Regions from separate parts of the Paenibacillus sp. sgz302148 genome, predicted to be linked through region 4. Evidence: riboswitches for the same ligand, from Rfam matches in the RefSeq annotation. Region 4 holds a riboswitch; each other region holds the start of a gene.

What was found. Region 4 has a riboswitch for cyclic di-GMP ahead of AC0LWM_RS24455 (transglutaminase-like domain-containing protein). Riboswitches for the same ligand answer to the same signal wherever they lie in the genome.
Region 1: another riboswitch for cyclic di-GMP. It lies ahead of AC0LWM_RS05780 (stalk domain-containing protein); the one in region 4 lies ahead of AC0LWM_RS24455 (transglutaminase-like domain-containing protein).
Region 2: another riboswitch for cyclic di-GMP. It lies ahead of AC0LWM_RS20595 (methyl-accepting chemotaxis protein); the one in region 4 lies ahead of AC0LWM_RS24455 (transglutaminase-like domain-containing protein).
Region 3: another riboswitch for cyclic di-GMP. It lies ahead of AC0LWM_RS29995 (PilZ domain-containing protein); the one in region 4 lies ahead of AC0LWM_RS24455 (transglutaminase-like domain-containing protein).

What each region holds. Positions count from the first base shown of each region.
Region 1 is NZ_JBVYOJ010000003.1:75,424-83,540, forward strand. Features, by position in the region: gene AC0LWM_RS05775 (stalk domain-containing protein) at 1-1,012, opposite strand, end outside; gene AC0LWM_RS05780 (stalk domain-containing protein) at 1,028-2,224, opposite strand; cyclic di-GMP riboswitch class I at 2,282-2,373, opposite strand; gene AC0LWM_RS05785 (ABC transporter substrate-binding protein) at 2,607-3,647, opposite strand; gene AC0LWM_RS05790 (ABC transporter permease) at 3,741-4,592, opposite strand; gene AC0LWM_RS05795 (ABC transporter permease) at 4,589-5,437, opposite strand; gene AC0LWM_RS05800 (ABC transporter ATP-binding protein) at 5,434-6,411, opposite strand; gene AC0LWM_RS05805 (class I SAM-dependent methyltransferase) at 6,722-7,780, shown strand; gene AC0LWM_RS05810 (DUF2167 domain-containing protein) at 7,938-8,117, shown strand, end outside.
Region 2 is NZ_JBVYOJ010000014.1:48,640-56,756, reverse strand. Features, by position in the region: gene AC0LWM_RS20630 (VOC family protein) at 1-400, shown strand, start outside; gene AC0LWM_RS20625 (ATP-binding cassette domain-containing protein) at 492-1,340, shown strand; gene AC0LWM_RS20620 (ATP-binding cassette domain-containing protein) at 1,316-2,167, shown strand; gene AC0LWM_RS20615 (energy-coupling factor transporter transmembrane component T family protein) at 2,178-2,927, shown strand; gene AC0LWM_RS20610 (hypothetical protein) at 2,950-3,534, shown strand; gene AC0LWM_RS20605 (YkvA family protein) at 3,924-4,310, shown strand; gene AC0LWM_RS20600 (BMP family protein) at 4,623-5,657, opposite strand; cyclic di-GMP riboswitch class I at 5,899-5,990, shown strand; gene AC0LWM_RS20595 (methyl-accepting chemotaxis protein) at 6,100-7,812, shown strand; gene AC0LWM_RS20590 (response regulator) at 8,011-8,117, opposite strand, start outside.
Region 3 is NZ_JBVYOJ010000030.1:54,338-62,454, reverse strand. Features, by position in the region: gene AC0LWM_RS30005 (ABC transporter ATP-binding protein) at 1-432, shown strand, start outside; gene AC0LWM_RS30000 (ABC transporter permease) at 429-1,793, shown strand; gene AC0LWM_RS29995 (PilZ domain-containing protein) at 1,889-2,581, opposite strand; cyclic di-GMP riboswitch class I at 2,686-2,773, opposite strand; gene AC0LWM_RS29990 (HD-GYP domain-containing protein) at 2,883-3,965, opposite strand; gene AC0LWM_RS29985 (acyltransferase family protein) at 4,040-5,209, opposite strand; gene AC0LWM_RS29980 (ArnT family glycosyltransferase) at 5,314-6,621, opposite strand; gene AC0LWM_RS29975 (alpha/beta hydrolase) at 6,618-7,484, opposite strand; gene AC0LWM_RS29970 (glutathione peroxidase) at 7,481-7,960, opposite strand; gene AC0LWM_RS29965 (GGDEF domain-containing protein) at 8,103-8,117, opposite strand, start outside.
Region 4 is NZ_JBVYOJ010000018.1:143,574-151,690, reverse strand. Features, by position in the region: gene AC0LWM_RS24470 (hypothetical protein) at 1-1,382, shown strand, start outside; gene AC0LWM_RS24465 (response regulator) at 1,567-2,676, shown strand; gene AC0LWM_RS24460 (class D sortase) at 2,765-3,436, shown strand; cyclic di-GMP riboswitch class I at 3,512-3,600, shown strand; gene AC0LWM_RS24455 (transglutaminase-like domain-containing protein) at 3,614-4,408, shown strand; gene AC0LWM_RS24450 (collagen binding domain-containing protein) at 4,659-8,117, shown strand, end outside.

The DNA of each region.
Region 1 (8,117 bases), on a different contig from region 4:
TTGCAGGGTCTGCGGGACGAGCCGATGCTGCCATATCGATCCCCGTTACGACCCTAAAACCAAGCACGCGTCCCTCCCCTTCAAGAGCAAGCCGGTTGCCGGTTAATCCCAGCACCTTCCATGCATCTTTGCCGCGCAAATATTCGAAAGTATTCATGCCTTTCAAGTCCAACCCCGTTACCACAGCTTCGCCGTTCAGCTGCTCTATCCAAATCCCCATATGCTCATTCAACAACAGCGCCGGATAATTGACAAGATTTTTCTCGGGCAAAGTCAAGTCTTGCGGCGAAGCTTTTGGATCAAGCGTATTCAGAATGACGTATTTTTCATTATGATCCATATCGCTCTGTCTCCACAGCACGTATTTGCCATTAAAAGCAAAATCGACGACGTATATATGATATGGCAGCTCCAGCAGATTGCGTGTTTCCCCGGTTGCGATATTAAATTCGTTTAATCCGCCATTTACCCGTTTATATACAATTTTTCCGCCGTGAACAACCGGATTCTTGCCATTGCCGAGAGCCATTTCCTGCGGCTGCCGAAGGTCACTGTAGTACATGTTATACCTTGAACCCATCCAGACGACATAGGGCCCATCAACCGATACCGAACCGTTGTTCACGCCTTCTTCCCTGTTCAACTTGGCCTCGGCTCCGGTATTGAGATTGTGGCTGTAGAGCGACCATGCTCCCCCTGGGGACATCTCATACCAAAGCACGTACACATGCCCCGACGCCAGTTCGGTGACGGTCGGCGTACTTTTCCGCAGCGTAGTTTTGCTGACTTGCGTTACTTTTCCGGTCGATACATTTTTGTAAAAGATTTTGTTGTTGATCGTCCATACGAGATGGTTGCCCGATATGTAATTGGCGCCGCCGATTAGCGTTGTTGCCGACTTCTGATCGGAGAAGGCGTATTTACCTTCCGCCAAGGCTGCGCCGGGAACCAAACAACATGCTATTAGTGCAACGACCAGCAGGATGCGTAGTTTTTGGGTATGTGTTCTCATGATGGTCACCTCGTTTTATAGCGGTTGAAACGTTCGGTAATGTAGCTTGCCCTCGCGTATCAACGCTCCATTTTTATCGTAAAGCTTGCCGGTTGCCGTGCTTTGGGCGTTGATGATCTCCCCTTCGAACCGGTCACCGTTCTCCAAATAGACTTTCCCGCTGAATCGGCCTGGCGCAAAAATACCTTCCTGGTGCAGGTCACCGTTCGAATAATAGGACTTACCTTTGCCGTTGCGGTTGGTTTCCTTGTACTCCCCTTCGTATTCCAAGGCGCCGTTCAAGTAATAAAACTTGCCGTAGCCTTCGAATTCGTCGTCCTTGAAATCGCCATCGTACGCTACGACTCCGCCGGTGCCGGTATGATACAGCTTTCCTTTGCCGTCGAACCGATTGTGGACCCACTGGCCCTCATAATACAGCTCCCCGGTTCGCCAGTCGTAATATTTGCCGTAGCCGTGTTTCTGCCCTTCGACAAAATCTCCCTCATACCAAACGATGCCGGTGTAAAGGATGTATTTGCCTTTCCCGTTCGGAGCACCATGCTTCAGCATGCCAACGACCTTGCTTCCGTCCGGGTAAACAATCGTTCCTTCGCCCTCCACGCTGTCTTGCACAAATTGCGCATCGTACCAGATTTCGCCGCTTTCACGGTACAGCTTCCCTCGCCCATGCATATGGCCTTTGTTCAACTGCCCCTCATAGAGCAACTCACCGGTCGGATAAAATAACTTGCCGTAACCGCCTGCCTCCGTAAGGCTAATGATGTTTGACTGTTTGTCCCAAACCAGAGATTTATTCGGAATTTGTTCGAGCAATGACACCGGGATATAGATCACATTGCGCTCCATTTCAGTCGCTGCCGGGAGCTGTACCGTTTTCCCGTTGATGGCGGCCTTTGCTTCACCGAGCTTGAATTGCACCGTTATTCCGTTTGCCGTTGCTTTTACTGTTTTCGTCTTCAGATCTGCAGCAGTCTTTAAACCTAATTTTTCAAAAATCTGACTCATCGGCAGCATCAGCTGCTTGTTGCGCTCATACGGCTTGTCCCGAAATCCGATGACTGCCCCGTTCACGATCGCGCTAACCGCGACGCTTTGCTGTAAGACGCTCGAATCAGCCTTTGCTATTCCGGCATCCGGCACGGCCCCCCCGCTCGTTAACAGAGCCGCAGCGATCGTCGCAACCATCGTTTTTTTCATTCGTCGTGTCATTGTTGCTCTTCCCCTTTTTGTAGGCACTGTTTTTTGGACACAAAAAAACCAAGCTCCTGGAGCGGCCCGGCTGCCGTGGCGAACGTGATTTCGCGGTAGGCCCGTGGCTTTGCGTCCCCGACTTTCGTACGGGTTTGCCTTTTGTGCATTCACTTGGTTTAGTTCCGTAGTTGGATTTTGTCACCAATTGTAACGTTATTGAGTTCTTCGACTTCCGCTATTTTCCTGCATATTTTGACAAAATCTAATAAGATCATACAAAAGTCTTAGGTCTTGTTTGTCGATCTCTGGCAAACAACAAAGCAAAAAAAAACCGCAACGCCAGCCACTTAACGCCGCCAGGTTGCAGGTTTATTCACATCGCTTCTATTAAGCCACTTGCTTACTTCCCGCCGCTCTTGAGCTCCGTCCAGACGCGGTCGTACGTTTGCAGCGCCGGGCCGACGTCGAGCAGCCATTCCGTGCGCTTCATCTCGTCATCGCTCAGGTAGATCGTTTTGTTCGCTTGATATTCCGCGCTGTGCAGCGACTTTGCCTTTTCGTTCGGGTCGGCGTAGCCGATCGATTCGTAGTTTTTGGCGCTAACTTCGGGATCGAACATGTAATTGATGAATTTCTCTGCGAGCTCCTTATGCTTAGCGCCCTTCGGGATTGCATAGTTGTCGGCCCAGATCGTGCCGCCTTCCTTCGGAACGACGTAGGCAATGTCCGGGTTTTCCGCCTGGATGAACGCCGCGTCGCCGGACCAGACGGAGCCGATCCAGCCGTCCTCGGCAATCATCTTCTGCTTGATGTTGTCCGTATCGAACGCCAGCACGTTCGGCACCAGCTTCTTCAGATCGTCCGCCGCGGAGCGGATTTGCTTCTCGTCCGTCGTGCTGTTGGAGATGCCTTGCTTCTTCAGGCCGATGCCGAGCACTTCGCGGTTATCGTCGAGCAGCAGCACTTTGCCCGCATACTTCGGATTCCACAGGTCGTTCCAGCTTTCGATGTTTTCTTTCACGTATTTCTTGTTGTACGCGATGCCGGTTACGCCCCAAGTGTAGACCAGAGAATATTGGTTGCCCGGGTCGTACGGCAAGTTTTTGAATTGATCGGAAATATTCGCCCAGTTCGGGATGTTGTCCTTGTTGAGCGGCTCCAGCAGCCCTTGCTTGATCATCGTGCCGACCATATAATCGGAAGGCTGGATGACGTCGTAATCGGCGCCGCCGGCTTGGATTTTGGCAAGCAGCTCCTCGTTGTTCGCGAAAATCGCATAGTTCACTTTGACGTTGTACTTGTCCTCAAAATCTTTCAGCACCTGCGCATCAAAATTATCCGCCCAGCTGTACAGGTTAAGCGTCTCCTTCTGCGAACAGCCGGCCAGGCCAACCGCGGCAAGCATAACTCCCACCATTGCTCCCGCGGCCCATAATTTCATTCGTTTCACTTTCCGTATCCTCCTCCAAAATTGTCCGTATTGAATCCATATTGAATAGCGTCTATATAAGTTAATTCATTTTCGCCTATACCGTTACAACGGCAAGCCCGGCTTTTTCTTGCCCGTTCCCTGATTGCGAAGCCGCTCCGCCAAAATAATCAGGATGATCGTGACGACGACCATAATGGTCGATAATGCATTGATTTCCGGGGAAATCCCCCGCTTCGCCATCCCATAAATATAAATCGGTAGCGTCGTGGAATTCGATCCGGCGACGAAAAAGCTGATCATAAAATCGTCGATCGACAGCGTAAACGCCATGATCGCCCCTGCAATAACGCCCGGCATGATGGCCGGCAAGGTGACGTGGCGGAACGTTTGCCAAGGGGTCGCACCCAAATCCTGCGACGCTTCCTCCAGCTGCATGCCGGCGCCGTCCATTCGCGCCAGGACGATAACGTAAACGTACGATACGCTGAACGTGATGTGGGCGATAATAACGGTTAATTTTCCGAGTTCAAAATGAAACTGGCTGAACAGCACGAGCAGCGATAAGCCCATGATGATGTCCGGGACTAGAATCGGCAAATACAGCAGCCCGTTCAAGTTTTTCTTCCAGCGGCCGCTTGCCCGGCGCAGCCCGATTGCCGCCATCGTGCCGAGAATCGTCGATACGACCGTTGAGGTCACCGCCACGATCAGGCTGTTCGTCAGCGCTTCCACCACTTGCCGGTTGTCGAACAGCGAAACGTACCATTTCCAGGTAAAGCCTTGCCATACGGCGTTAATTCGCGAATCGTTGAACGAAAAAATAACGATCAGCAGCACCGGCACATAGATGAAGATAAGCATCAGCACCGAATGCGCGGCTAATATCGGGCTTCGGCGGCGACTCGCGCCATGGCTCGCATCGACGGCCTGACTTCCGTCCTTGATCTCGCTCATGCTCTTCCCCCCCGCTCATACTTCGTCTGAAAGACACGGTAGAATAAGCCGACGAGCACGATCGTACTGATCATGAACACGACCGACAACGCGGCGCCGAACGGCCAATCGCGCGCGGACATGAACTGATTCTGAATAATATTGCTAAGGATCGGCGACTTCGCGCCTCCCAATATATCGGTAACGACGTACATCCCCATCGTGGTGACGAAAACAAGCACCGAACCGGTCATGACGCCCGACTTGGTCTGCGGCAGCGAAATGCGCCAGAACGCCCTGCGCGGCGTTGCGCCAAGGTCGTAGGCGGCGTCGATCAGCTTGCGGTCCATTCGCTCAAGCGCCACGTAAATCGGCAGAACCATAAACGGAATGAACGTGTACACCATCCCGAGCAGGACGGCTCCTTTCGTATATAGCAACTGCAGTGGTTCATCGATCCAGCCGAACTCGATCAGCAGCGAATTGACGACGCCCTGCGTGCGGAGCAGCAATACCCAAGCATACGTCCGAATAAGAAAATTGACCCAGAACGGCACCGTGATGAGGATCAGCCAATATTTCTGCTTCGCTGCCGGCAAATTCGCTACATAATAAGCGAGCGGGTAGCTCAGCAGCAAGCAAATGACGGTCGTTAACGCGGCAAGCGTGAGCGTCTCTCCATATATGCCTATATATAACGAGTCGAAGAAACGAGAATAATTGCCCCATTGAAATTGAAAAACGATTTTGCCGTATTCGTCCCGGCTCAGAAATGAAACGACGACAACGGCGATCATCGGCAAAATCATAAACAAGCTCATCCATAAGACGACAGGCGCTACAAGCGATTTGGCGCTTCTGTTCATCGGCTGAAGCTCACTTCGTCGCCCGGCTGCCAGCAGAGTCCTACCGGCTGGCCGATTTTACGCTGCCGCTCCGCTCCGGGTTCCATGTGAACGGCGACCGGCGTTTGCTCTTGCTCCAGCACGACGATGGCTTTGGTCATGCTGCCCAAATAGACGATGTCCTTGATCGTGCCCTTTTTCCTCGCCGTTCCATCCGTGTCGTCGACCAAAGCCATTTTCTCCGGCCGCACGGCGAACGTCTCTTCCTGATTGCGCACGAAAATATTATTTTCGCCGACGAACGTCGCGGCGAACAAGCTTTGCGGCGCATCGTAGATTTCCCGCGGCGTGCCGACCTGCTCGACGCGGCCGCGGTTCATGATGACGATGCGATCCGACATCATCATCGCTTCCTCCTGATCGTGCGTCACGTACAGGAACGTGATGCCGAGGCTGCGCTGCAGCTGCTTCAGCTCGCTCTGCAGGCTCTTGCGCAGCTGCAGATCGAGCGCGCCGAGCGGCTCGTCGAGCAGCAGCACCTTCGGCTTGTTCACGATCGCCCGCGCGATCGCCACCCGCTGCTGCTGGCCACCCGACATTTGGTGCGGATAACGCGCCGTCAGGCCGTCCAGCTGAGTCAGCTTGACGGCCTCGTCGATCCGCTTCTTCTGCTCCGCCGGCGGTACCTTCTTCATCTTCAGGCCGAAGGCGATGTTCTCCTCCACCGTCATGTGCGGGAATAACGCATAATGTTGAAACACGAGGTTGACGTCGCGCCGGTATGGCGGGAGGTGCGTAACCCGTTCTTTGTCCAAAAAAATGTCGCCGGAGGTCGGCTGCTCAAACCCGGCGATCATGCGTAGTATCGTAGTTTTGCCGCATCCGCTCGGTCCGAGCAGCGTTAGAAATTCCCCTTCGCCAATCGTGAGCGATAAGGGGTGGACGACTGGCTGACCGTCGGCAAACGTTTTATTGACATTGTTTAATTCAATCATAGTACTCAACCCCTCGCTGTTACGAAAAAAGAAGCCATCTGTCAAGCCCTGGCCCCTTACACATCAAAACTTCAAAACATCTTCAATATACCTCGTTTTTCCGCTGAATTCAAGCGTTTTCGACGAATTTTGCCGATGGCGAAACGCTCCTTTCCCTAGCAGGAAACGGCTCATGTCCCCCTACTCTTCTATTCCCTTGCCTTCCCCCTGCTTCACGTACTTTTCTTATCGAAACCGTCTCCATATCTGTATTCGCTTTCATTTCCATGCCGTATACTAGAATTAAGTTGACAGGCGAGGAGGAATCACGATGAAAGCGGAAGCCGAGCTTGGAGGGCATTACCCTTACACGGAACGCAATTTCGAGTTTACCGAGCTGTTGCCGAATTTCCGCGTGGATCTGCGCAATGCGAGGAACGAGCAATGGGAGCGGTTCATCGATGACAAGATCGTCAAGGATTGGTCTCAGCTCCGCTGGCAGGACATTGGCCGGCCGTATCGGGTCGAAAATTTGTCGGAAACCCGCACCCGCTGGGAACGGGAGCACGAGCGCGATATGCCGGTCAAAATGTCGTGGGAGCTGTTCAACAAATCGTTCCACGAATGGTTCGAGAAGGATGTGCCGACCGAAATGAGCGAAGCGCGTCGCTCCCTCTTGCACCACATGTCGCGCTTCCGGGCGCGCGAGGTCGGCATTGCGCTGCACGATCTCGTGCAGTTGGGGATTTGGAATTTCGCCCACCGCATCTCGGACGGCATCTGGGACCCGCGCGGCAAACGCGCTTTGTTCCAAGGCTTGGACGTCGTACGTCCGCGCATCCTCTTCCTCGGCGCGGCGGAAGGATATGAAGCGATGCAGCTGCATGCGATGTATCCCGGCGGCGAGGTTGTGCTCGTCGATTACGACGAGTTCTGCAAAACGCAGCGGTTCGGCGATTTTCCCGAATCGTACCCGTTCCTCGGCAGCAATCCGGCGACCGGCGCGCCCCGCGTATGGTACAAAGGGCAAATGACCATTTCGTATATCGTCGACGACATCCGCAATCTAACCTTCGGCCGCGAATTTGACATCGTACTCAGCGTTGGATTGCTGGAGCATTTTCCGGATGAGCTGAAGCCGGAGGTGATGGAATGGCACCGCAAGTTTCTGAAGCCCGGCGGTTATGTCATCATGACGACGCCGAAGCAGCATATCAAGACGAAGCTGTTCTACAAGGTGATGGAAGAAGTGATGAATCATACGTATCGCGAGCTCATGACCGTGCGGCAAATGGGACTTTATGTCTACGAGAACGGCTTCGATATTGTGCGGCACGGCGTCATCAAAGTGCATAACGGCATTGTGGCGAAAAATCGTCTGAGCGGATGAAAATAATGCGCTTCGACCGAGAAGCGAACGAAGGTGACTCCATCCAATATGAGATCGTAGGACAAATGTAGTAATTTTTATAATATTGTTCCCTTATTAAGCAAATCCTGTTATACTGTCCCGTGGAAAACAGACTAAAGAAAAGAGGATTTTTTTCATGGGTAATTTGGCATCAAAAGCAGTACGTTTATTTTGTATCGCGGCGATATTGACGGTATTATGGGTCATGCCGGCTGCCGCCGAAGAGCAATTGAACCTGAACTGGGTCGAGGGCGGTCAGAAAGTCGATCTGGGAAGCAACCTAGCGGAGCTCCAACTGGATAAAAGCCTTGTTTTT
Region 2 (8,117 bases), on a different contig from region 4:
GAATTTAACATGTATTTATTTACCGGCTAAGCACCCCTATACCACTGCAAAATGGTACAGTGAAATATTTGGTTTAGAAGCAGCCGACTTTGCGCCGTTAGACCCTAGTGCAGGTCTTGTTGTATTAAACTTTTCCAAAGATATTCCTGGCGGGGGGAGTATATTTTTTGTACAGTCCAACGATAAGTTTTCAATGAATTTCAATAATATCGAAGGATATAATCACGCGATACTAATGTTCCAAGTAAAGGATATTGAGGAGATCTATGAAAGAATGAAGGAAAAGGGCGTGGAGTTTGCCACAGATGGAATAAAGGATCGCGGTGGATGTGGCAAAGAGATTGCATTTTTTGATCCGGACGGAAGAAAAATTGAAATTAATGATTATGGTACGAGATAAATGATTCATACAAACGGACGAATCCGGGCCGAATGAACTCCGATTCACCCGAATATAATGGGTAACGACTCTAAGGGAATGGGGAAATGGGATGACCGAAGCCGCCAAATCGCCATCCGTCGTTTTTGACAACGTTTCTTTCCGTTTTTCGGAGCATGGCGAATGGATCGTCAAAGATATCAATATTAGCATCGCTCCTGGCGAATGGATAGCCATCGTGGGAGGAAACGGCTCGGGAAAGTCGACCTTCGTTAAATTAGTGAACAGCTTGTTGAAACCAAGTCTGGGAAAGGTTCTCGTTTTCGGAGAATCAACCGATCCTGCGAATATTGTAAAGATCCGTCAGTTGGTTGGAATTGTTTTTCAAAACCCCGATGAACAGACGGTCGGCGCTACAGTCGAAGAGGATATCGCGTTCGGCCTGCAAAATCTTATGTTCCCGCGAGCTGAGATGATTTCGCGAATAGACCGTATATTGAAATTGCTGCAATTGGAAGAGCTCCGGTACCGTCCCGTTCGAACGTTGTCCGGCGGGCAAAAGCAATTGGTTGCGATCGCCGGCATACTCGTTATGCATCCGCGAATCATTATTTTCGATGAAGCCTCGTCCATGCTGGACCCGCAAAATGCAGGCAAGTTGCTAGGCGTCATGTCCGAGCTTCATCGTATGGGACTGACCGTCATTCAGGTGACGCATGATCCGGAAGATATCTGGAAGGCGGACCGAATTTTGGTGCTAAATCATGGACGCCTTGCTTTTGCCGGGGACGTCCCTACATTAATGAAGCAATCCGAGATTCTCGAAGAGGCTCAGACGCTCTCACCGTTTCTAGTTCGTTTACAAAAAGCGCTTCGCACGAAAGGTATGGAGCTGCCTGCCTGCTGCGGATCGGAAAAGGAATTGGCCAAATCCATATGGGAATCGATTTCCGTGATGTAAGCTATACGCATGCCAAAAGGACTGCCATGGAGCATAAAGTGGTCAACGGCGTTACGTTGTCCATACCTGACGGGCAATTTGCCGCGATCATGGGCCCCTCAGGATCCGGCAAAACTACTTTGGGACAGCTGGCTGCCGGTTTATTAATGCCTGAAACCGGACTCGTGTATGTGGATAATATCCCCACGAACAGAAGGAAAAACAGGTCCGAACTATCGAACAAAGTCGCTTACGTTTCTCAATTTCCCGAGCACCAGATGTTTGAAGAAACAGTATTTCGGGATATCCGGTACGGGCTTCGCCGGAGGAAGTATAGCGAGCCGGAAATAATGGAAAAAGTGAAAGGCGCGATGGAATGCGTCGGACTCTCTTTTGAAGCATACAAGGATCGCTCTCCTTTTCAGCTTAGCGGCGGAGAACAAAGACGGGTTACATTGGCAGGCGCCGTCGTCCTGGAGCCAAAGATTCTGATTTTGGATGAGCCGACGGCTGGACTGGATCCATTAACACGAGGGAAGCTTCTCGCTTTGCTGACCGTTCTTCAACGAACAAAGCATATGACGATCATCTGCATTACACATTATCTGCAGGATGCTTTGGAATGTGCGGATCGTCTGGTCATTTTAAATAACGGAAGACTAGCTTATGACTTGAAACCTGCCGAAATCGAATGCGTGCTGGAAGATCCCGCTATAGCTTTATCTCCAACACCTTTACTGCGCTTCCGCAAGGAACTCGAATCCTTTTTCCCTGGAAAAATCGATTCGGAGCTCATACAAGAAAACAAGCTTTTCGCCTTCATAGCCGACCGTCTAATGCGCACATAGGAGGTGAACCATGAGCAGCTTCGGAGCTTTATCCTCTTTGCAATATGTACCCGGCAATTCCTTCCTGCACCGGCTGGATCCCCGATCGAAATATGGGTTTGTCGCAAGTTATTCGATCAGTCTTGTTTCTTCCCATTCATTTACGGAAAGCCTCTTATATACGCTTGTCGCTTTATTCTTGTTTTTGCTTTCCAAACTCCGCCTAAACTTATTATGGGAAAATATGCGAGGACTGTTTGTCCTCATTATTATATTCATTTACTTTCAAACCGCATTAAACGGAATAGAGGCCGCTGCGCTAATGACGTTAAAAATGATTTCTTTTATCTTCATGGTCACGTTAATATTATCGACTACGCCGCCGGAAAAACAAATGGAGGGGCTGCGTAAATTGTTGTCTCCATTGCGCCGCCTTGGGGTGAAGACAGAATCGTGTGCAGTTATGGTCAACATAGCCATCATTTATCTTCCGCTTCTTTTGGAAGATCTCATGCGAATCATGCAAGCACAAAGAACACGGGGGCCGCAGTACGGTAGATGGAATTTGGCAAGGCGGGGGAGAGATATGATTTTACTGCTGACGCCATTACTTCTCTCGACCTTCAGGCGTGCCGAACGTTTATCGGACGCTATGGAGTCCCGCTGTTTCCAGCCCGGCAGCGATCGATCCGCTTTTTATCAATTGAATTTAGGCAGGCAGGATATCATCGTGTTGATCATTGCACTGTTGCTTCCATTTATTCGTTTGATTACCGAGTGATCTAAAAAAGGAGGCTTCTAACATGCGAGACCCGTTTCTCGATTATTGGGCAAAGCCGTTACCGCGGATGGAATCCGCATCACCATTGGCCCGCGTCAGTGCCAACCAAACAAAGACACTCGTTACGATCGCCTTTCTAGGTGCATTAACTGCATTATTCCAATCGGCGGGAGGTTTTTTGCCGGGGCCGGGTTACTTGCTCAGCATGCTATCGACAGCACCGATTGTACTGGCGGCGCTTATTTCATTACGCTCGGGACTTACCGCTTATGTGCTTAGCATCGTATTACTACTCCTTATTCAACCAAGCGAATTAATCGTCTTTCCGTTTACAACGGGATTGCTCGGGCTGGCATTAGGCTTCGGCATTGCGCGATCCAAAAATCGGATACAGGTTGTCTTGGTTTCTGCTCTCGCGTTATGGGCCGGAATTGCGCTTGTGTTATACGCCTTTCGCTTTCCGCTGCTCGGACCTTCGGTCGCCCTAAACTTTGATATCGCCACGGCAACTTATATCTTTCTATTTAGTTTGCTTTATAGCGCGATATGGACAGATATCAGTCTCCGGCTATTAGCGAGATTTAGAAAATCCGTATATAATCATTGAAGTTGGGTGGGAACGACTTCACGATGGGAACCTGTCTGAACTTCTGAAAAAATGCTTTCCGCCCCTGATGAGACGTGCATTTCCGGTTGTGGGAAATATGCCTTCAACATACGTTCCATGTCTTCCGAGCGCCAGAATCGTTTTCATCATCCCCTTATCGCTCACTTGAGAACCAAGTACGGTACCGATTGCCAGCAAGATCATGATCTGTGGTATTGTCATTTGCGAAATGGATTTACGGCCGGCTAACAATCCAAACTGAAAAGGTAGAGAGATGTTGGGTGACAAGAGTATGCCAGGCGCCGCGGCGACCTGCTCCGGTTCGTTGAAGTAATGGGCAGTAGAACGTGGTATTATAGGAGTAAATGCACATTAGGAGAACAAGTTTTATGATTGATAACATCAAGATGTGGGCTAAGCAGCTAAAAAGAAAGGTCTTTGTACTTTATTTTGCCTACAAGGATAACCGCACTCCTTGGTATGCAAATTTATTGGCCATATGTGTTGTTGCCTATGCCTTTAGCCCAGTTGATTTGATTCCAGATTTTATTCCAATACTAGGCTATCTGGACGATGTGATATTAGTTCCTCTTGGTGTTATGCTTGCATTGAAATTGATACCTAAAATGGTGCTCCAGGATTGTACAGTAAAAGCAGAGGAACGAATAAAGCAAGGAAAACCGAAAAATTGGGTTGTAGGAAGTTTAATTATTTTAGTATGGATCGTGGCCGGATTGTGGATTTCTATTGCGACATATCGGTATTGGTTGAACTAACGCAGAACGTGAGTAGAGTTGGAGGGACCGCATGATGACAATCGACAAGACGGATCGATTAACCCACGAGCGATCCATGTCTACGAGAAGATCGGTTTTAAACGAGAAGGGTTACAGCGAGATGCACTACTTATAAACTGTTCCGTGCTGATTTCAGCACGGATTTTTTTACGGCTCAAAATAGCAGGTGATACTTCAACTTACGGGAGGAGAACAATCCATGAAGCTTCAAACGAATCGGCTCAAAAATGGAAGCAGAGGTTTCCTGTTGTCATTAACATGGCAATGGGAAACCTCTTTAAGCATATTGCTTTATTGAACTATGAAATCAGGGCCATCATAGGTTACTTTGACTTCAATCTCGCCGGATTTGATTTTCTCAGCGTAAGCGGCGAGTTTGTCTTTCACTTCCTGAGGTACGGAAGGGGCAAGCGCCAAGCGGATGGCGTCGGCATTTTCCAATCCGATTTTCACGACTTTATTCGGCTGCCAATTTCCTTCAACCAAGTCCTTAATGGCACTGTACACCGTTAAACCGGCATCCGAAATAGCAGAACCGAGGAACACGTCAGGAGCATCTGCATAGTAGTCGCGTACATTTCCGAATTGGAATGTGCCCGTCTCGCGGTTCGCTTCCGTAACTCCTGCGCGCGCATTGTTCAACATGGTGAAAATGATATCTGCGCCGGCATTGATCTCGGCCAGTGCGGTTTTCTTAGCCAAAGCCGCATCTTCTTGATTACCCGTAAATGTCGTTAAAAACTTGGCTTCCGGATTCGTATATTTCAAACCGTCGGCAAAAGCGGCGCGGCCATAAAAGCCAGGGGTAACACGAGCGCCGGAAATATGTCCTACGATATTCGTTTTTGTCAACAAACCGGCAGCAGCGCCTGCAAGCCAAGCGGATTCTTCTTGTTTAACCTGGTAGCTGGACAAGTTATCGCCAACCAGATTCGTTTGTGTGTTAACGAATTTAATATTCGGATATTCTTTGGAAACGATCTTAACGGCTTCCGAGCTTTGTCCCGCATGAGCGATGATCATGTCAGGTTTCTTTTCGGCTAATTCACGGAGTGCATCGGCAATTTTGACGGTGTCATGCGGAATGCCTTCGACATAAGTCGTTTTTACGCGTAATTCATCCTGCGCCTTCATGAGCCCTTTGTATGCGGACTCCATAAAGCCGCCATCGCTCGCCGAACCGGGAATTAACAATGCTACTTTCGGTTTTCTGTGGTTATCTTGCTGGTGGCCTTTTTCGGCGTTCGCTGGGTTGTTTCCTAGCGGCAATACTAGAGTTGCAATGGCCAAAGTCGTAATAGCCAGTTTCGATAGTAGACGCTTCATGTTGTTTACTCCATTCCAAAAAGTAGTTTCGTCCGGACAAATCAGAGAATAAACCAGAGATCGAATTTTGTCAAATTATGCCGAAGAAAAAGTTGGTAGACATGAAAAGATGAAGCGGTCTCGCCGTTGAACTTACGGTTTCTCCGTCATCGGAACTATATCTTTTTTGTTAATATAGTAATTAGGTCTTGTGTTTTCAATTTGACTATAATATACTTTCGAAACAGAGCCTATATACCCGTAACGATAATGGCATACTTCCTGAAAGGGGAGGACGCAAAGCCACGGGCCTAAGGAGTGCGATAAGCATTCTATGGCAGCCGAGCCGCCGAAAATAGGGGGTTTTTTCTAAAAATCCATCCTTTTTTTGGGGTGGATTTTTTGTTGCTATTTTTTGTTTAGGGAAATCATTGCTCAAGAGGACGAAGAAGGGTGATGCTGCATGAGTTACATACGCAATTTGAAGGTCAGAACTAAATTTTTCGGGATTCTCGGACTTGCCATTACTTTGATGTTAGTTATCGGCATTTCCGGTTTTGTCGTCATGCAGTCGATGGGAAAAAATGCCCGTGCCATGTACGAAGAGAAAATGATTCCGAACAGCTTGATCGAAGCTTTATTATTCGGGAACTCGCAGATGGACGCCTTACAGCTCGAGCTTCTGCTCGCGAAGGACGAGGCCATTATTAAACAAATTCAACAGCAAATTACGCAAACGCGCGAAAAAAACCAAGCGACACGGAAAAAATTGGAGCAGATCACATTATCGCCGCGTGCACAGGAGCAATACAAAAAATTTATCGACTTGATCCCGAAAAACAACGAAGCAAAGAAAAAGGTCGACGAGCTTGCGGTTGCAAACAAAAAAGAAGAGGCGCATAAAGAGTATGTCAACGCGTTTAAACCTATACGCGCCGAAATGATCAAAAGCCTTGAAACCGTAGTTCAATACAATACCGAGGATGCTAAAGCATTTTATGAAGAAAGCATTCAAAGCTCCAAATCCGCAACAGCTATTATTATCATCGTAACCTTGATAACAATCCTACTCTGCTCGACGCTAGGTTATGTGATCGCCAATATGATAACAAGACCGATTCACAGCATTCAGCAATGGATGGCGAAAGCGCAGGACGGGGATATGACCGTTCAAGGCGATTACCGCTCTTCCGATGAGATCGGCTTGCTTACGAAAGATTTTAATCGTATGATCGCAGGTCTGAGAGAAATCATCGTAAAAATTGGAATGGAATCGCAAAACTTGTCCGCAAGCTCGCAGCAGCTTCTCGCAAGCTCGGAGCAATCCAGCGAATCGACGAATCAAGTTGTGCTCGCAATCCAGGAGATTGCATCCGGTGCTGACAGTCAGCTTCAAAGCACGACCGAAAGCGTTAGAGCGATGGAAGAGATGGCGATAGGCATCAATCGAATAGCCGATTTCTCCGGCAGCGTATCTTCCATGTCCATGGATGCTTCCAAAGAGGCGGAAGAGGGGAATATTGCCATTCAAAAAGCCGTCGAGCAAATGGAGATGATTCGAACTTCGGTTAACGACTCCGCACTTCTCGTAAATCAACTCGGGAATCGTTCCAAGGAGATCGGGAAGATCGTTGATGTAATTACAGATATTTCTTCACAGACGAATTTGCTCGCTTTGAACGCAGCGATCGAGGCAGCTCGAGCTGGAGAACATGGTAGAGGCTTTGTCGTCGTTGCAGGTCAAGTCCGAAAGCTGGCTGAACAATCGCGGCAATCCGCCGAACAAATATCGGCCATCGTTCGTCAAATCCAAAACGAAACCACCCATGCCGTCATCGCCATGGAGAAGGGAAGCAAAGAAGTAGAGAGCGGGTCGGTTATCGTACGCGAGGCTGGCGAAGCTTTCCACAACATTATGCACGCAGTGCAAGAGGTCGCCAATCAAATGCAGGAGGTATCCGCATCCTCCGAGCAAATGTCCGCCGGCAGCGAGCAAATAACCGCATCTCTCCAGGAAATGGAGAACATCACGAAAGCCACTTTTGCCAAAACAGAAAGTGTTGCAGCTGCCTCCGAGGAGCAACTGGCGACAATGGAAGAAATTTCATCGGCCGTTCAAGCGCTAACGAATATGGCTTATGAGCTCCATGAAATTACGCTTCGTTTTAAGAGTTGAAAATACTATTAATGAAGAAAAAAATAAAATCCTGCGCCATTTTGGTGCGGGATTTTTCTTCATCAAGAACTCAAAGTGTGGGACCGGGGAAAAAGATACTGCCGCACACCCCTACGTTCAGCTCCTACGATTGAATTACTCGATATCCTTGACGTTCAACGAATGGTTATATCGTTCGTTGCCTTCGGAAGTCGGCTTTTAACGCTCCTCGTTTTTTCGAGACTGCTCGAGAAGCCGCTTGGCTTCGTGACGGTCGGCAACTTGCAGTTTGCTTAATATGGACGACACATTATTCGCCACCGTCT
Region 3 (8,117 bases), on a different contig from region 4:
ATATTCCAAAGCTTTCAGCTGATTCCGAGCATGACGGCTTTCGCGAATGTAGAATTGCCGCTTATTTTGAAAGGGATGGGAGAGCGTGAGCGGGAACAAGCGACGAAGGCGATGCTAGACCGCGTCGGACTTGCGGATTACGCCGGTCATTACCCGAGCGAGCTCTCGGGAGGGCAGCAACAGCGCGTCAGCATTGCGCGTGCACTCGTTGCAGGCGCTCCGATCATTCTGGCGGACGAACCGACCGGAAGCTTGGACAGCGAGAACGAATCCGAGCTGCTGCAATTCATTAAGCAGCTTAACCGGGATGAGGGCATCTCGTTTCTGATCATTACCCATGACGACAACGTCGCTTCCATCGGTCATCGCACCATTACGATCCAGGACGGCCGAATCGGACAAACAACGCCACGGGAGGTCGTTTCGCGATGAAATTCAAAGACAAGTTTCGCTTCGTCCAGAGGAACATGAAGAAGAACAAAACGCGCGTATTTATGACGGTACTCGCCGCTGCGATGGGCTGCGCGTTTCTCATCGTACTCGCCTCGGTCGGCTTCGGCCTGCAGAAAAGCGTCGTCGATCAGATTACGCAAGGCCGGCTGCTGACCGACATTTCGATTTACGGCAAGGAGACGAAAAACGGGGTTACGGCGATATCGGAAGCCGACATTCCCTATCTGGAGTCGGTCAAAAACGTCAAGGCGGTCACGCGCCGGCAAACGGTCAACCAGCCGCTGAAATACCGGCTTGGCGACTTGCAGACCGAGCAGTTCTCGGCGGTCGTACATATGCCGTCCGAGGTCAAAGCGGGATTCGAGCTGTCCGAGGGCGTTATGCCGCAATCGGACAATGAAATCGTCGTTGGTTATTATTTTGCCGATAGCTTGCGTTCGGAGAAAGACACAAACGCCGACGCCCAAGGTGCGGCCGACCAGAAGCCGGCGTCAGAAGGCGGCGAGTCCGCCAAGCCCTCTAGACCGAATGTGCTTGGCCAGACCGTTACGATCGAAGCCGCGCAATATTTCGGCAAAGAGAAAAAAACGGAAACGTTCACGGCGAAAATCGTCGGCATCGGGAAAAAACCGAGCCGTGAATGGAATCATGATCAGAATGCTTATCTTAGCGAAGGCATGCTTGCGCAAATCGAAGCATTCACCGGTACGACCGGCGGCATCCTAAACGATCCGAATCTGGAGAAGAAGGCACAGAAGAAAATCCGCGAAGTACGGAACTACGAGGTCCATGTCTATGCACAAGGAGTCGAGGACGTCGAAGGGATCGCCAAGGAAATTCGCGCCAAAGGCTTCATGAATCATTCGATCGTCAATGAGCTCGAGCAAGTGAATGTCGTGTTTCTCATTATGAAAATCGGCCTTCTGTTCGTCGGAACGATCGCCGTCATCATCGCATCGATCGGTATTTTTAATACGATGACGATGGCCGTAACGGAGCGTTCCCAAGACATCGGCATTATGAAAGCGATCGGTGCCCATCCGAAGGCGATCAAGAGCATTTTCCTCATCGAAAGCACGTATATCGGATTGCTCGGCGCCATCATCGGAACGGTCGTATCTTATATCATCAGCTATGTCGTCAACTTCGCGCTGCCGATCGTCATCCAGCAATTTATGGACCGAAACGCGCCGGACGGCTTGCAGTTTTCGTATATTCCGCTTTCGCTTACGTTAATCAGCACCGCCATTTGTCTGGCTGTTGCGATTATTTCCGGGGTCCGGCCGGCCATCCGCGCGACGCAGGTCGATGTGCTGAAGGCGCTTCGCCGCGACGTGTAACGGATGTAACCCTATATCCCCGAACCAACGAAATATCGATTATTACCAAACAAAATAACCTCCTCGCTTGTTTCAAGCGAGGAGGTTATTTGATGTTAACGGTTTTTCACTTTTTTGATGGAATAATGCGACTGAACCTGCTCCTTGAGCACGAATGCGCGAAGTGAACGAAGCTTGTCGGCCGCCATTTCCACGATTTTGGCACCGTAATACGTACCTCCGTCCACTTTTTCCCGGCGAACGATCTCGATGACGCATGGCAGCTCGAAATCGAGGTCCATTTGAATTTGCAAACGCGTCCCGTCGGAAAAATCGTATGCTTCCGCCAACGTGAACCCGACGCCCATGATGCTAATATTGCTGATGGCAATATGGAGTGTTCTGCTGAGCGCATTGGTCGGTTTCCCATCACGCAGAACGGCATGAATCATGCCATTGCGTGTAATGTCCACCCTTGTCGTCTCGCGCTTCTCAACGAATTTCTTCTGATGCTCGGGCGGATGAATAATAATGATCGAGCCGTCGTCCTTCGCAACGACGGTTGAATGCAGCAAAAATATGCCTACAGGCGAATAAATCGTAATTTTTACCGCATCTCCGAGCTCGAACCATCGGAATTCGGCGATTTCGATTTCGATGACATCACCTTCGGTATAGGTTAATATCCCTGTCGATACGAAATCTTTCTTCTCAACGACGGTCCGGCTATCGACCAATATTTTAGCGGAAAATCCTTCTTTCGACTCCGTAAACATCGCCGACTTTCTAGAAAAAACGGGTACGCTCATATAGGCCTCCGAAATGATATAGTACTACGCCGATTCAGGCAAAACAAAAAGGCAATCTCCAAAAAAGAGACGCCTTCAATTACCCGCAAGAAAGTTCATGCGATTTCGGTAACCAGGCTGTCATTGTTTTTGCAAACATTAGACCCTATGGCTTTGCGTCCTTGCCTTTCGACAAGTTTGCCGTTATCGATTACATGTTGTATGTAGCTTGTATCTATTATAACGAGAGTCAGAGATGGAATCAAATGTTTTATATATTTAACTATTTGTAAAAATGAAATGTCGGTTCGATATGTAAAATCTACAGCGTTTTTACGATCGTGATGCTCACATGATTTCGCAAGTCAATCTCATAAGGCGAAGCCGGAGCGCTGCCGTCCGCTTCCTGGATGATCCGCACCTGCGGACGATGTGAAGCGACGGGGTCCGCGCCGGAGACAACCGCCGTTTGTCCCGTATTCAGCAGCACGGTCGATGCAATCGGGTATATGGATATATGTCGGCAGAATAGCCGGATCAGATTCAAGTCGAAGTCGGAATTGCCTGCGGCAAACAAATATTCGATGGCTTCGTTCGGATAAAATCGTTCCCGGTACGGCCTCGGCGAAGTCAACGCGTCGAATACGTCGGCAATGCCGACGATTTGCGCATATTCGTGGATCTCGTTCCCTTTTAATCCGCGCGGGTATCCCATGCCGTTAAACCGCTCGTGATGCTGCAGCGCGCAATGTGCGGACAACAGGGAAATATCGTATTGGTAACGCAGCAGGTTGAAACCATCCTCGGTATGATGCTGCATGCGCTTCTTCTCTTCTTCGTTCAGCGGGCCTTTGCGGTTAAGCAGCTCCTTCGGGAGCATCGTCATGCCGACGTCGAACAGCAAAGCTCCGACGCCAAGCTCCTCCAGCTGCGACCGGTTATACCCTTTCGCGATTCCGATAATTCCCGCCAGCACGGCGACGTTGACGGAATGCTGAAACAAATACCCGTCGGCCACTTGAATATTCGCCAAATTGACGAGCACGTCTTTGCGCGACGTCAAATCGTCCAGAATGGATTTGAAAACGCCGCGAAACGTCGATCCGATCTCCGGAACGACGATCCGTCCCTTCACCATTTTGTTGTCCAGCAATCCGGTCATCGTTTTGTGGACCGTCTCCATCGCTTTTTTGCGTGTTTCGTCGCGCAGCACGTCATCCGGCATAATGCCTTCCGTCCTGGCGTCTTCAATAAAGATGACATCAATTCCTAATCCTTTTAACCGGTCAATAAAGCGCTCGGTCAGTTCAACGCCGATGCCAAGCAATACGCTGCCGTTTTCCAAATAAATCGGCTTGGCAATCTTGTCTCCCGCCTTCGCTGTATTGACTTGAACTTTTCGCATAAGAAGATTGCCCCCCGATTCTTGATTCAACATTTTATCAAAAATGCGTCCGTTATTCGATAATTATTGTCACATCATGCGGATACTCCGCCCGGCCCATTCGGATTCGCCAGCGTCCTGCCGCGCGTCAGCCGTCTGCCTAATTGCATCGATGGTTTCTCGATCCATTCGTAGGCAAGCACGGAAACCGCGAACGACGCTGCGAAGGCAATAAGGAGAATGACTCCAACCGGCGCGTAACCTTCCAGCAAATGAAGTAAAGAGAGCAATACGATCATATGGAACAAATATAAGCTATATGAAATTTTGCCCAAGAAAACGAGCGGTTTGGATTGCAGCGCTCTCATGAAGGACGCCGTGGACAAAGCCGCCACGACGAACAAAGACGCGCCCGCTGCCGCGATCCAGTCCTGGAGCATATCGTTATGGAACAGTTTCAAGCCGTATGCCGTCCAGCTTAACGTGTACACCAACACGGCGAAAACGATCAAGAAGACATGGAAGGAACGGGCTTGTTTCCTCATCCAGTCCACGATGGAAACACGATGCTTCGCCAGCAGCGCCCCGCCGATAAAAAATGCGATAAAGTGCAGCGTCATCGGAAAATTCGTCATGTACGGCGGATTGAACAGTTTGTCGAGAAGCTGCGCAGACAGCGTGCACCCGATAGCCAGCAAAAGATTGGTTGCCCAATGCAACCGGACGACGACCAGCATAATAAGCGGAAATACGATGGAGATGCGCATTTCATGAACAAGAGACCAAAGAATAGGATCATATATCGTAGAGTTGAAATTCCACAGCATCGCCACGTGCTCGGCTATGTTCTGCCAATTGAACGAACCTGTCCATATTGACTTGATCCACATGCTTCCGCGCTCAAGTTCGTCGTGCGCCAAAGCGAGCCTTGCCGCAATAGCGACGGCGACAGCCGCAATATACGGAATATAGATACGGCATACGCGGCGGACAAGATACTTCGGATATTCGACCCCTTTATTATTCAGGAACGGCAGCGCAAGGACGAATCCACTCAGAATAAAGAAAAAAATGACGGCCTCGCCGCCCGCCCAGAACAGGTGAAGCGGAGTATATTTCAGCAGATTTACGACATTGTCATAGCCTTTAGGGTACGTATACGCCGTAAACTTGGGAAACACTTGCAAGAAATGTCCGAGCATAACAGATAAAGCGGCCAAGCCACGCAGTGAATCCAACTGCTCGAAGCGCTGTTGTTGCAGCATGTGAATTTCCCTTTCGATTCCAAGTATAGTTTTCTCTCTAATTCTCTCAAATTCTCTTTATTTCTCTATATATGCTTTGGATATATTTAGCTGAAAACGCCATTTTACTTTTCACTCACTCCAATTTTACTCGGAAAGCGGCTAATCGGCAAAACTTTTTTAACGCTTTTTTTATGGTAAAACGCCGCAGCTGCGAACAGTGCCATAAAGGGCATAAGCGGCACGGAGTAGCGCGAATGCGCCAAATAAATGAGATGCAGCATTGTCATGTAAGCTAGCAGCGTCACGATTATCATCGCTTCCCGGTTTCGCCAATTGCGAAAGATGCCGACGAAGCCGGCAATCGCGAGCACGTAATGAACGGCAATTGCAAACGCAAGCGGAATGCCGGGCAGCGGCATCCAATAAAATACATCGCCCCAGAACATCGCGAATTTGCCTACGGTGTACCAACTGGCGAACAAGAAAAACTGCTCGCGGAAGCCTTGCGCGATACGTTCCTTCGCACGCTCCGTGTCGAGTTCGTCGTTGTGCCGCAGGTCGTTCGTATGCCCTTTCCCCTGCTCGGCGATAAATTCGGCGGTCGGAAGCTGGTACGGAAAGCTGCCGAGCAGCAGCGGATTGCCGCTTGATTGCGTGAGCGGAATCCATTGACCGCCCGAAACGTCGTAGTTCCGTATCCACCATGGCAGCATGCATAGGATGACGACAAGGCCTGTCACAAGGCCGGTTCGCAGCAGCTTTGCCCAAGGCAGCTCGCGCTGCCAGAGCAGATAAAGGAACAATACGCCTGGCCATAGAGCGACCGTAGGCCGGATGTACACTGCAGCCGCCCACAAGAGTCCGAAGAGGGCGGCTTTGAACACCGTTGGCTTGTCTTTCAGCCGAATAGCGGCATCAACAAGCAGCAACGACAGCAGCGTGAATAGCGATTCGGTGAAAATAAAGTTGGATACGAGCCACAGTGGCGGGTAGCATGTGGCGGCGATCACGGCGGCTGCGGCTGTTTTGGCGGAGAACAATCGCTCGCCGATGCGGAAGAGCACCCATAGCGCGATGGTGATCATGATGGCCTGCGCGATACGGATCGCCTGCTCTACGCCGAAGCCCGTGCCGAACAGCTTCATCATGCCGGCGATAAACACGGGATACCCCGGCGTAATGAATAAGGTCGGCCGCGTCGGATTGTTATACGTAAAAGCGCTGGTTTCAAGCAAAATACGCGCCGATGCCAAGTAGCCGCGATCGTCGGAATTATAATTATATCGTTCGCCAAATGCGAATACGATCGCAATTTTGGCGATCAAAGCGACAAGCAAAACCGCCCATACGATACGGCGCAAGTTCTTGCCGTTCGAATGCGCGGAAGGGCCGCGGGAAGATGTCGGGGAGTGACTTCCTGTCAAATTCAATGGGATGTAGTCCTTTCCAATCGTTCATTCGTCCAAGCGATCATCGATTCGATCACCTCTTGCCGGAACGGCTCGTTGTGCAGCTCGTGATAACCGTCGTCCCATGCGCGGAATGTGCATAGCTCCTGCGGAGTCGTCTCGGCGAATTGCCTGCTTGCCTCGAAGGAGGTGATTCGGTCCGCCGTTCCGTGCATGAGCAGCAGCGGGATCGTCAGCCGATGGGCGTTCGCGAGCGACCACAAGCCGGCGGTATGGATCGAGGTGAAGAAGCGGACGGATATCGCGTCGTGCACGTACGGATCGCCGCGATATGCCGCGGCCGCTTCCTCGGCCGGACGGAACAAGTCGGCGGCGTTCAGTCCCGCCGCTTCGCTGTAGCTCGGCCAGAGGCGGTTCATGTAGCGCGCCAGCCGGACCTTCGCCGGTGGCGGCGCGAAGGCGAGCTTCAGCCACGGGCTCGTCGCGATCACGCCGGCGAGCGGCGGCTGCTTGCGCAGGGTGAAGCCAAGCACGACGTTGCCGCCCATGCTGTGGCCATACAAAAAGCGCGGCAGCCCGGGGTAACGCTGCTCGGCCAAGCTCAGCAGCAGGCCGACATCGTCCAGCAGCGCCTCGTACGACGGCGTATGCCCGCGTTTGCCGGCCGTGTGGCCGTGGCCGCGCTGATCGTGCGCCAGCACGGCGTAGCCTGCCGCGGCAAATGCCGCCGCGACATGGCCGAAGCGGCCGCTGTGCTCGCCCATGCCGTGCACGATGCAGACGACGCCGCGCCGCGGCATTTCGGTGACGGCACGCCACTCGCAGGCGAACAACCGCTGCCCGTCCGGGGCTAGCAGCTCCAGCTCCTCGCGATCGGACGTCATGTGAGCGCGCTTTCGATGGCGCCGGTTAGTTCGGGGTCGTCCGGCGCTACTTTGCTTGAGTATCGGGCGATCAGCTCGCCGCTGCGGGAAACAAGGAATTTCTCGAAATTCCAACGGACGTCCGCTTGCGGCTCCTCCTGGGAGGTGAGCCATTGATACAGCGGATGCATGCCGTCCCCGATCACATGGACCTTGGCCAATAGTTCAAACGTGACGTCGTAGTTAATTTGGCAAAACTGCTGAATCTCTTCGATCGTTCCCGGTTCCTGGGCGCCGAAATCATTCGAAGGAAATGCAAGAACGTGCAGCCCGCGCTCCCGATATCGGCGGTACAACGCCTCAAGTCCCGCGTATTGCGGAGTAAACCCGCACTGGGAAGCGACATTCACGATGAGCAGCACGTCGCCTTTGTAATCAGCCATCGATTTTACGCGGCCGTCTGCGCCCGTTACCGCAATATCATAGATCGAACTCATAAGGGTTCCTCCCGTTTGGCCATATTTGATTCTTATTATAGAGTATTCGGACCAAAACCGCTATTTCTGCCGTCTCCACAAGAAAAGCGCGACGACAAAATCCCCCGAACGCTTGGCGCCCGAGGGATTTTTCGCAACCTATTTAACCGATTTGCTT
Region 4 (8,117 bases):
TTTACCCGTATTATCCCGACTTCATGAACTATGAGACGAAATATACGGATTATGTGGATTTCCGGGGGGAGAAGAACAGCTACGCAGGATACCTGCATGACCTGAAACAGGCTCACCGTATGCCGGTGCTTGTCGCCGAGTTCGGCGTGCCCGGTTCAAGGGGGATGACGCATCGCAACGTGCAGGGCTGGAACCAGGGGGCCCATAACGAGCAGGAGCAGGGTAAAGTCGACGCACACTTGTTCGACGATATTTATAAAGAAGGCATGGCCGGCGGAATCGTATTCGCTTGGCAGGACGAATGGTTCAAACGGACGTGGAATACGATGGATCTGGACGATCCCGATCGCCGGCCGTTCTGGTCCAACATTCAAACAAGCGAGCAATATTTCGGGCTACTTTCCTTCGAACCGGGCGATCCGGCTACGGCGCTGCACGCGGACGGGGATACGGGCGACTGGACGAGAGCGCAAGTTGCTCCCGTGCCGATGCAGGCGACCGCCGTTCAAGCTGTCGACGGGGACGGCCCGCAGGGGGAAATCAAGCAGTTGTATGTCTCCAGTGATGCGCGCAACGTGTATTTCCGGATCGACCTCGGGCAGAACAGCGGGCCGATCGATTGGGCCAAAACCGGGGCGATGATCCTGCTCGACACGATTCCGAATCAAGGCCAGCACCGGATTCCGGGCGGAAGCGGCCTCAAGACCGATGCCGGCATCGACTTCGCCATCGATTTGAGAGGGCCGAAGCAATCGCGGATTTGGGTCGATAGCTACTATGATTCAACCTACTACGAGTATGGGTCACGGCTGCATATGATGCCTCTGCTTGATTACGCGAACAAAAAGGATAACGGCGTCTTTCATAAAATGACGCTCGTATTGAACAAAGGCATGAACGTTCCCAACGTCCGCGGCCAAACGCTGCATCTGCCTCTAGAAACGTATGAAACCGGGTTACTGCGGTACGGCAGCGGAAATCCGGCCAGTCCGGACTTCGACTCGCTCGCGGACGTCGCCTATAACGACAAGGAGCATACGGTCGAAATCCGAATTCCGTGGCAGCTGTTGAATGTGAAGGATCCAAGCACCCGCGAAATCATGGGCGACCTGTGGAAGAACGGGCTTCAAGCAAGCGAGGAAACGCCAGGAATTAAACTTGCCGTGCTTTCTTACCGGCCCGACGGGCAGGGGGAACCGGATGCTCCCGGAAGCCGGCAAATCGCCTATTCGATGCCGGGTTTGACGGGCGGTGTTCTTCCGTCCAAAGAGATGTTCACCTATCAATGGGACAAGTGGGAAACATTAAATTATTATGAGCGGCTCAAAAAGTCATATTATATTTTGCAAGATTTGTTTCAAAAGACGGAACTGACGAAATAAGAGAATGTGCTTTTGTGCTTGCCATGCCGCATTGTGGCATGGCGTTTTTCTTTTTCCGCCCCGCTATATTTCTCCTGCGCAACAAAATAGGCTAAAGAAGCGTAGAACCTAATGTCTAAACAATAACGCGTTTTTTGTCGAATAAACACTTCATAATACATGAGTGTGTGGGAGGTAAGAATGCATGAGAGCGATTCTGGTCGACGATGAATCGTTGGCGCTTCGGGATCTGGAGAGGCAACTGCTCAAGATCGGGGGCGTCGATATCGCCGGCTGCTGCCAAGACCCCTTCACGGCGCTTCGGATGGCCGCGGAGCTGCGGCCCGACGTCGTGTTTCTCGATATTGAAATGCCCGGGATGACCGGCATTGAAACGGCGGAGAAGCTCCATGCCGTGCTTCCGAATGCCCATATCGTGTTCGTTACGGCATACGACGAATATGCGGTGAAGGCGTTCGAGCTGAACGCGGTCGATTATTTGCTAAAGCCGCTGCAATCCGAACGCCTTCGGACGACGATCGCAAGATTGGCCGGCTATGGCACCGGCAGCAATCAAATGGCCGGATCAAAATCTTCGCCTCCGCTGCTCGGTTGCTTTCATTCCCTGCAATACGAAGGCCAGCCGCTTTCGTGGAGAACCGTCAAGGCGCAAGAGCTGTTCGCTTATTTACTCCATCAGCGCGGACGACAGGTTCGGAAGGAAGAGCTGCTGGAGCTGCTTTGGGCCGAATCGGGCCATAAGAACGGCATGACTCAGATGTATACCGCTATCTACCAGGTTCGCAAGACGCTTCAGGCGGGCGGGATTGACGTAGAAGTCGTCAGCTCGGAGAAATGCTATATGCTTGATCTTAAGGCGACCCAGCTTGACGCTGACGAATGGGAACGCGCCGTCCATGAGACGGCGGCACCGTCGGAAGATACGTTGCCTGCGCATAAGCGGCTCTTGGAGTTGTACCGCGGCGACTATTTTGCGAATTACGATTATTTGTGGGCCGAGAACGAAAGAGAACGTCTGCGGTTGTTATGGTTTCAGCATGCGATCGGCGTTGCCGATTTTATGGCCGGCTCCGCGCAGCCGATAGAAGCGCTCAGGCTGTATCAGCGCATTCAGCAGGCTTTTCCATATGCCGAGGAAACGTACTGGGGGCTCATGAAGCTGCATTACGCCCGGGGGGATCAGCAAGCCGTCCAGAAACAATACGACGATCTAAGCTCTATTCTAGCTGCCGAGCTGGGGACGGCTCCCCAGACATATATTCAGGAATGGTATGAGCGGCACATCACTTCATAATGTTCAGATTGTTGTTCAGATTTTGTACAGTGCCTTGTTGTATGATGATCGGTGGCAGCAATTATTCATTCGAAGGCAGGAATTCCGGATGCGGAACAAGGTTTACAGAGTGCTTTCAGCTTTGTTCATTTTGATTGGCATTGTTTTATTGCTATATCCTACGGTGAAGGACCGTTATGAAAGCTATCAGCAGGAGAAAATCCTGAAGATGTGGGAGGACAACCTTCAACGCATCGAGGCGCTTACTCCGGAGGAAGAGATTCCTGCAGCAGCTCCCGTGCCGCTCGGTTCAAGCAAGAAAGAGCCTGTCCAAGCTGTATCCAAGCCGCTCGCGGTCAGTCCGGATATGGGGGGAGAAGAAGTCGAAGGCATTCTCGAAATTGACAAAATCAATCTAAAGCTTCCGATTCTGTCGGGGGCGACCAAAGAGAATCTTGCGCTCTCCGTTGCCAGTATCGAGCATACGGGCAAAGCAGGCGGAAACGGCAACTACGCCGTTGCGGGCCATCGAAATCGGACCTACGGGAAAAACTTCAATAGACTCGATGAAGTGGAAGTCGGTGATGAAATCGTAGTAGATACAGGCAGCGTGCGATATACGTATGAAGTGAAGGAAAAGCTATATGTGCTTCCCGAAGACGTCAGCGTCCTTCGGGGCAACGGGAAGAAGCGGGAAATAACGCTTGTTACCTGCCATCCGATGAAAAACCCGACGCATCGGCTCATCGTTAAGGGTGAACTGCAAATCGACAAAAAGTAAAATTTTTCTATACAAATAGACAAGCAAGTGATATGATCGTCATATATACAGATACATATTGATTTCGGTGCTTTCCACCGATAAAGGCAAATTTAGCGAAAGCTAGAGACGCAAAACTACAGGGTCTTCCTTAGTTCAAACTAAGATGACAGCCAGTTGCCGAAAGGAGAGTTTTTTGTGTTCAAAAAAATCCGAATAATTACTATTGCGATTGCTATTTTCCTTTTGGTCATTCCGAAAATAACCGATGCGGCGGCATCCCAAGGGATCATTGACCGGAGCTTTCTGGAGCAAGGGTATATTACCGTGAATTACGGAAAAGCAGGCATCGTCCGCATTACGAAAGGCAGCGTCAATTACGATTACAAGCTGGCGGAAGGGGCGAAGTACCCGTTGCAATTGGGAAACGGCGACTATGACGTCATGGTCGCGGAAACCGTCGGGGGCACGAAATACAAGGTCGTTGCAAAAGAACGGATTGCGCTGAGCATGAAGGATCAAAAGGAAGTTTTCCTGCAATCTTCGCCGTTTGTCGATTGGAATGACAAGACACTGGCTATCGTCAAAGCGGCGGGACTCAGTTTGAAGGGCAAGTCCGACAAGGAGAAGATCACGGCCATCTACAGCTATATTACGAAAAAAATCAAATACGATTACGATAAAGCGAAGACGGTAAAAGCCGGCTACATACCTAATTTGGATGATGTTTTCAAGGCGGGAAAAGGAATATGCTACGACTACGCCGCGACTTTCGCGGCCATGGCCCGCAGCGAAGGCATACCGACTAAGCTCGTGATGGGATATCCAGCGGATAGCCCCGGAACGTACCATGCCTGGAACGAGGTTTACTTGAATGACCAGAACAAATGGGTTACGATCGACACGACCAATGACGCCGTTCGCGTGCAAAACGGCAAAACGCCTGAAATGTTCAAAAAGGCGGCAGACTTTAAAATGACGAAATTTTATTAATTGACGAATATCGGAGAGTTGGACAGGAATATCCTGTTCAACTCTTTTTTGCGTTGTTCAGAAAATGTTCAGAGGCATCCATTATAAATATGTTTGGCATACATACGACTTGGTTCGACATCAAATGACTTAGGTTGCAAGTTAGATTCTAGCGAGAGGATTAGAGGGAGGGGGAACAATCGCGGAATTTGCGAGTGAATTGTACGATTTCATGCTTTATTGATCAAAATTGCGAGGAGAAGCTAGGAGTATGAGAGATTTCAAAAAGACGTTTTATGTATTCGTCATATTCGCGTTATTGCTGAACTTGATGCTGCCGTCGACGTTGGTCAACGCGACCGAGGAATCGACCGGAGACGAGCAAAAAGGCTGCGTCGAAACCGTCGGCGGGCAAGCTGGCGGTGAGCAACCCGGAGGTGGTCAGGCTGACGGTGAGCAGGCTGGTAGTGAGCAGGTTGTAGAGCAAGCTGGTGGTGAGCAAGCAGTCGGTGAGCTAGTAGGAGGCGAACAAGCCGCGGGCGGAGAGCAAGTCAGCGAGCAGCAGCTGGCAGACCCGGCTGGAGGCGAGCAGGCAGCAGGCGAACAAGCCGGCACAGAGCAACCTGCGGGCGAGCAATCGGCTACGGAGCACGCTGCAGGCAGCCAAACCGGGGAAGAGCGGCCGGATTGCGATCAAAACCTGCAGGCCAAGCCTATGGCTTTGGCTGGACTTGCCGGAGAAGTGATTACGGAAAATATTATTGATTACGACAGCCTGACCATGTGGGATAGACAGCCTGTCGATGATGAAGGAAAACCGAATCCCGATGCGAAGCAGCTCTCCGATTTTCGGCCAGAGGTAGGAAAAACATTCGCCGTTTATTTCAAATGGAAGCTTCCGAAGAAATATAGAAGCGGGGCAACCTTTACTTTTAACCTTCCAGACAAATTTAGGATGGCTGAGGCTATATCAAACAAACCGTTGAACGGCGGCGGCATCGAAAGCAGCGTCGGCACCTTCGATATTACGACGGATGGGCAAGTGACGTTTACATTCAATGATGAAGTCAACGATGCGGATGAGGACATTGAAGGGTACTTCTACGTATGGCGCCAATTCGACAAGAGTAAACTTGGCGACGGCACAAACCAAGATTTTGAGTATCAATTCAACAATTTAACGTTCAAAACGATAGCGGTTCATTTCAAGAACGAAGCCAACCCGCAGATGGTGAAGAAGGGACAGGCCGACAAGGCTAAGAACCCAAGCGAGATTAAGTGGTCCGCCGTATTTAATATCGCCGAGGAATCGATTGACAATCCCGTATTTAATGACGAAATCCCTAGTGGGCTAGAAATCGATATGAGTTCGATTAAAGTATTCGAACTGAAAGTCAATATAGACGGTGTCGAGAAGAGTTTTACCGATGTCACGAATTCATTCACGGCATCCAAAACGACTACCCCGGCCGGATTCAAAATCGATATGGGCAGCAATATCAAAAAAGCCTACCGCGTCGAATATACGACGAAGGTGACCGAACGCAATCCGGATACCACCTCGTTTAAAAACAATGCATACTTATCGGGGAATGGGAACACGAAATTGCTAAAAGATGCGTTTAGCGTCCCTGTACAGTTCAGCCAACCTCTGGAGAAAAGCGTCGTTAAGGGTGGATACGATCCGGTTGAGCAAGAACAAACGGTAACTTGGAAGATCAAATATAATTTCAATGAACAAACAATTCCTCAAGCGAAAGCTTATTTGGACGACGTGTTCAGTGATACGGAAAAACTGATCGAAAGCTCGGTTGAAGTAAACCGAATTACTTTGGACAATGCCGGGAATGGGACTGACAAAACGCCCTTAACAAAAGGTACTGATTACGCCGTATCCTACACGGCCGACTCGAATCAGTTCAAGTTATCATTCCTTAGCGACATCCACGACGCTTACGAAATCGTATATAAAACGAAGTCTAAGCTTCGGGTAGACGTAGGGCGGGATGTCAACAACAAGGTTACGATGCATGACGGAAGAATGGCCGAAGATACGCATCATTTTTCGCAAATGATTTTCGTCAAAGAACGTATTGGCGTCGACTATAACGAGAAACAGATCGAATGGAAGCTTACGCTCAACCAAGACAAGAAAACGATGACCAATGTTGTTGTACGGGATTCATACGTCGGACAGCATATGAAGTTGATTGTGGGATCTCTGCAAGTGACTGGGCTAAATCCGGAAGATTACACGCTCTTGCCTGATCCAACGTACGACAAGGCGTTCAAAATCGTAATCAATAAAACGGTGACGGACGTTATTGAGATCAAGTACAAGACTGAGTTTGATGCCACTCAATTCGTTGCGCCTAAGTTGGATGTAAAATACAAGAATGGCGCGAGCGTAACATGGAATGAAGGCAGCCAAACGGGATTAACCAAAGATGGATCCGCCGAGCTCGATCCAAACTCGTATACGAAGCATAATGGAGAAAAAAGAGGCTCGTACAACGAGAATACGAAAAAAATTACTTGGACGATCGATGTCAACTATAACTTGCACGAGATCGCAACACCCGAGATCAGCGATCTGTTTATCGGAGGACCGGATCAAGATCAAGATTTTGTTGAGGGTTCATTAAAGGTGTATAAGCTGAATATCGCGGCTAACGGAGGGGTAACGCCCGGAAGTGAATTCACGAACTATACACTTACTCCAAACCCTGCGACCGGTAAAATGGAGGGTTTTACTTTAAAGTTTAAAGAATCCATCAATTCCGCATACCGCATTACGTATGAAACAAGTCTTAAAGATAAGCAAATCAATGCGAAATACGAAAATCACGCAACATTGTATGATCGAAGCAACGACAAAAAATTATTTGACGAAAAAGCGGAAGTCAATCCGGCGCACGGCGGCAAGTTTGTTTACAAAAACGGTTGTCAGGGCGGTAAATGCGGACTCGGATCCAATCCGGAGGCGATTTACTGGCAGGTTACGGTTAACCCAAGTCAGTCCTATATCAATAAGGACTCGGAATTAACCGACGAAGTATCGGGCAGCCAATTCTTGCTGAAGGATTCTTTTAAATTGTACGCTACGTCGGTACCTGGCGATAACAGCGGCACGATTACCAAAGGCAGTGAGGTGCCGAAGGAAGGATTCTACGACATCACTTTCGATAAAGTCGGCGGCAAAGAGAAATTTACGATTAAATTCCTGCAATCAATTGATCGGACCTATATTTTGGATTACCAATCGTTCATCAATGCGGAGCAGGGAGAAAAGATCAGCAATAACGTCAATTTCCAAGGGCAATCTCAAGGTAACGTTGCCGGCAGCGGCAACAAAGAGATCGAAGTGGCCCTATCGGGAGCGGGCGGTGGAGCATCGACCCCAGGCAAGTCGGACATTACGGTTGTGAAGGTAGAAGCTGGCGCAAGCCCCGTCAAGCCCCTGAAGGGCGCTGTTTTTGAGCTGTATGACGCATCGGGGCAAATCTTGCTTGATACGCAATCAACCGACGAAAACGGCAAGGCTGAATTCAAAAATTACAAATATAAAAAATATAAGCTGGTCGAAAAAGTAGCGCCAACAGGCGGCTATATCATCGCACCGGAATATGCCGGCGGCAAAGTCATTGATTTCAAGAGCGATCAAAAAACATTCACGGTCGCAAACGAAAAAATTACCCAAGCCTTTGAACTGACCAAGGTCGATAAGGAT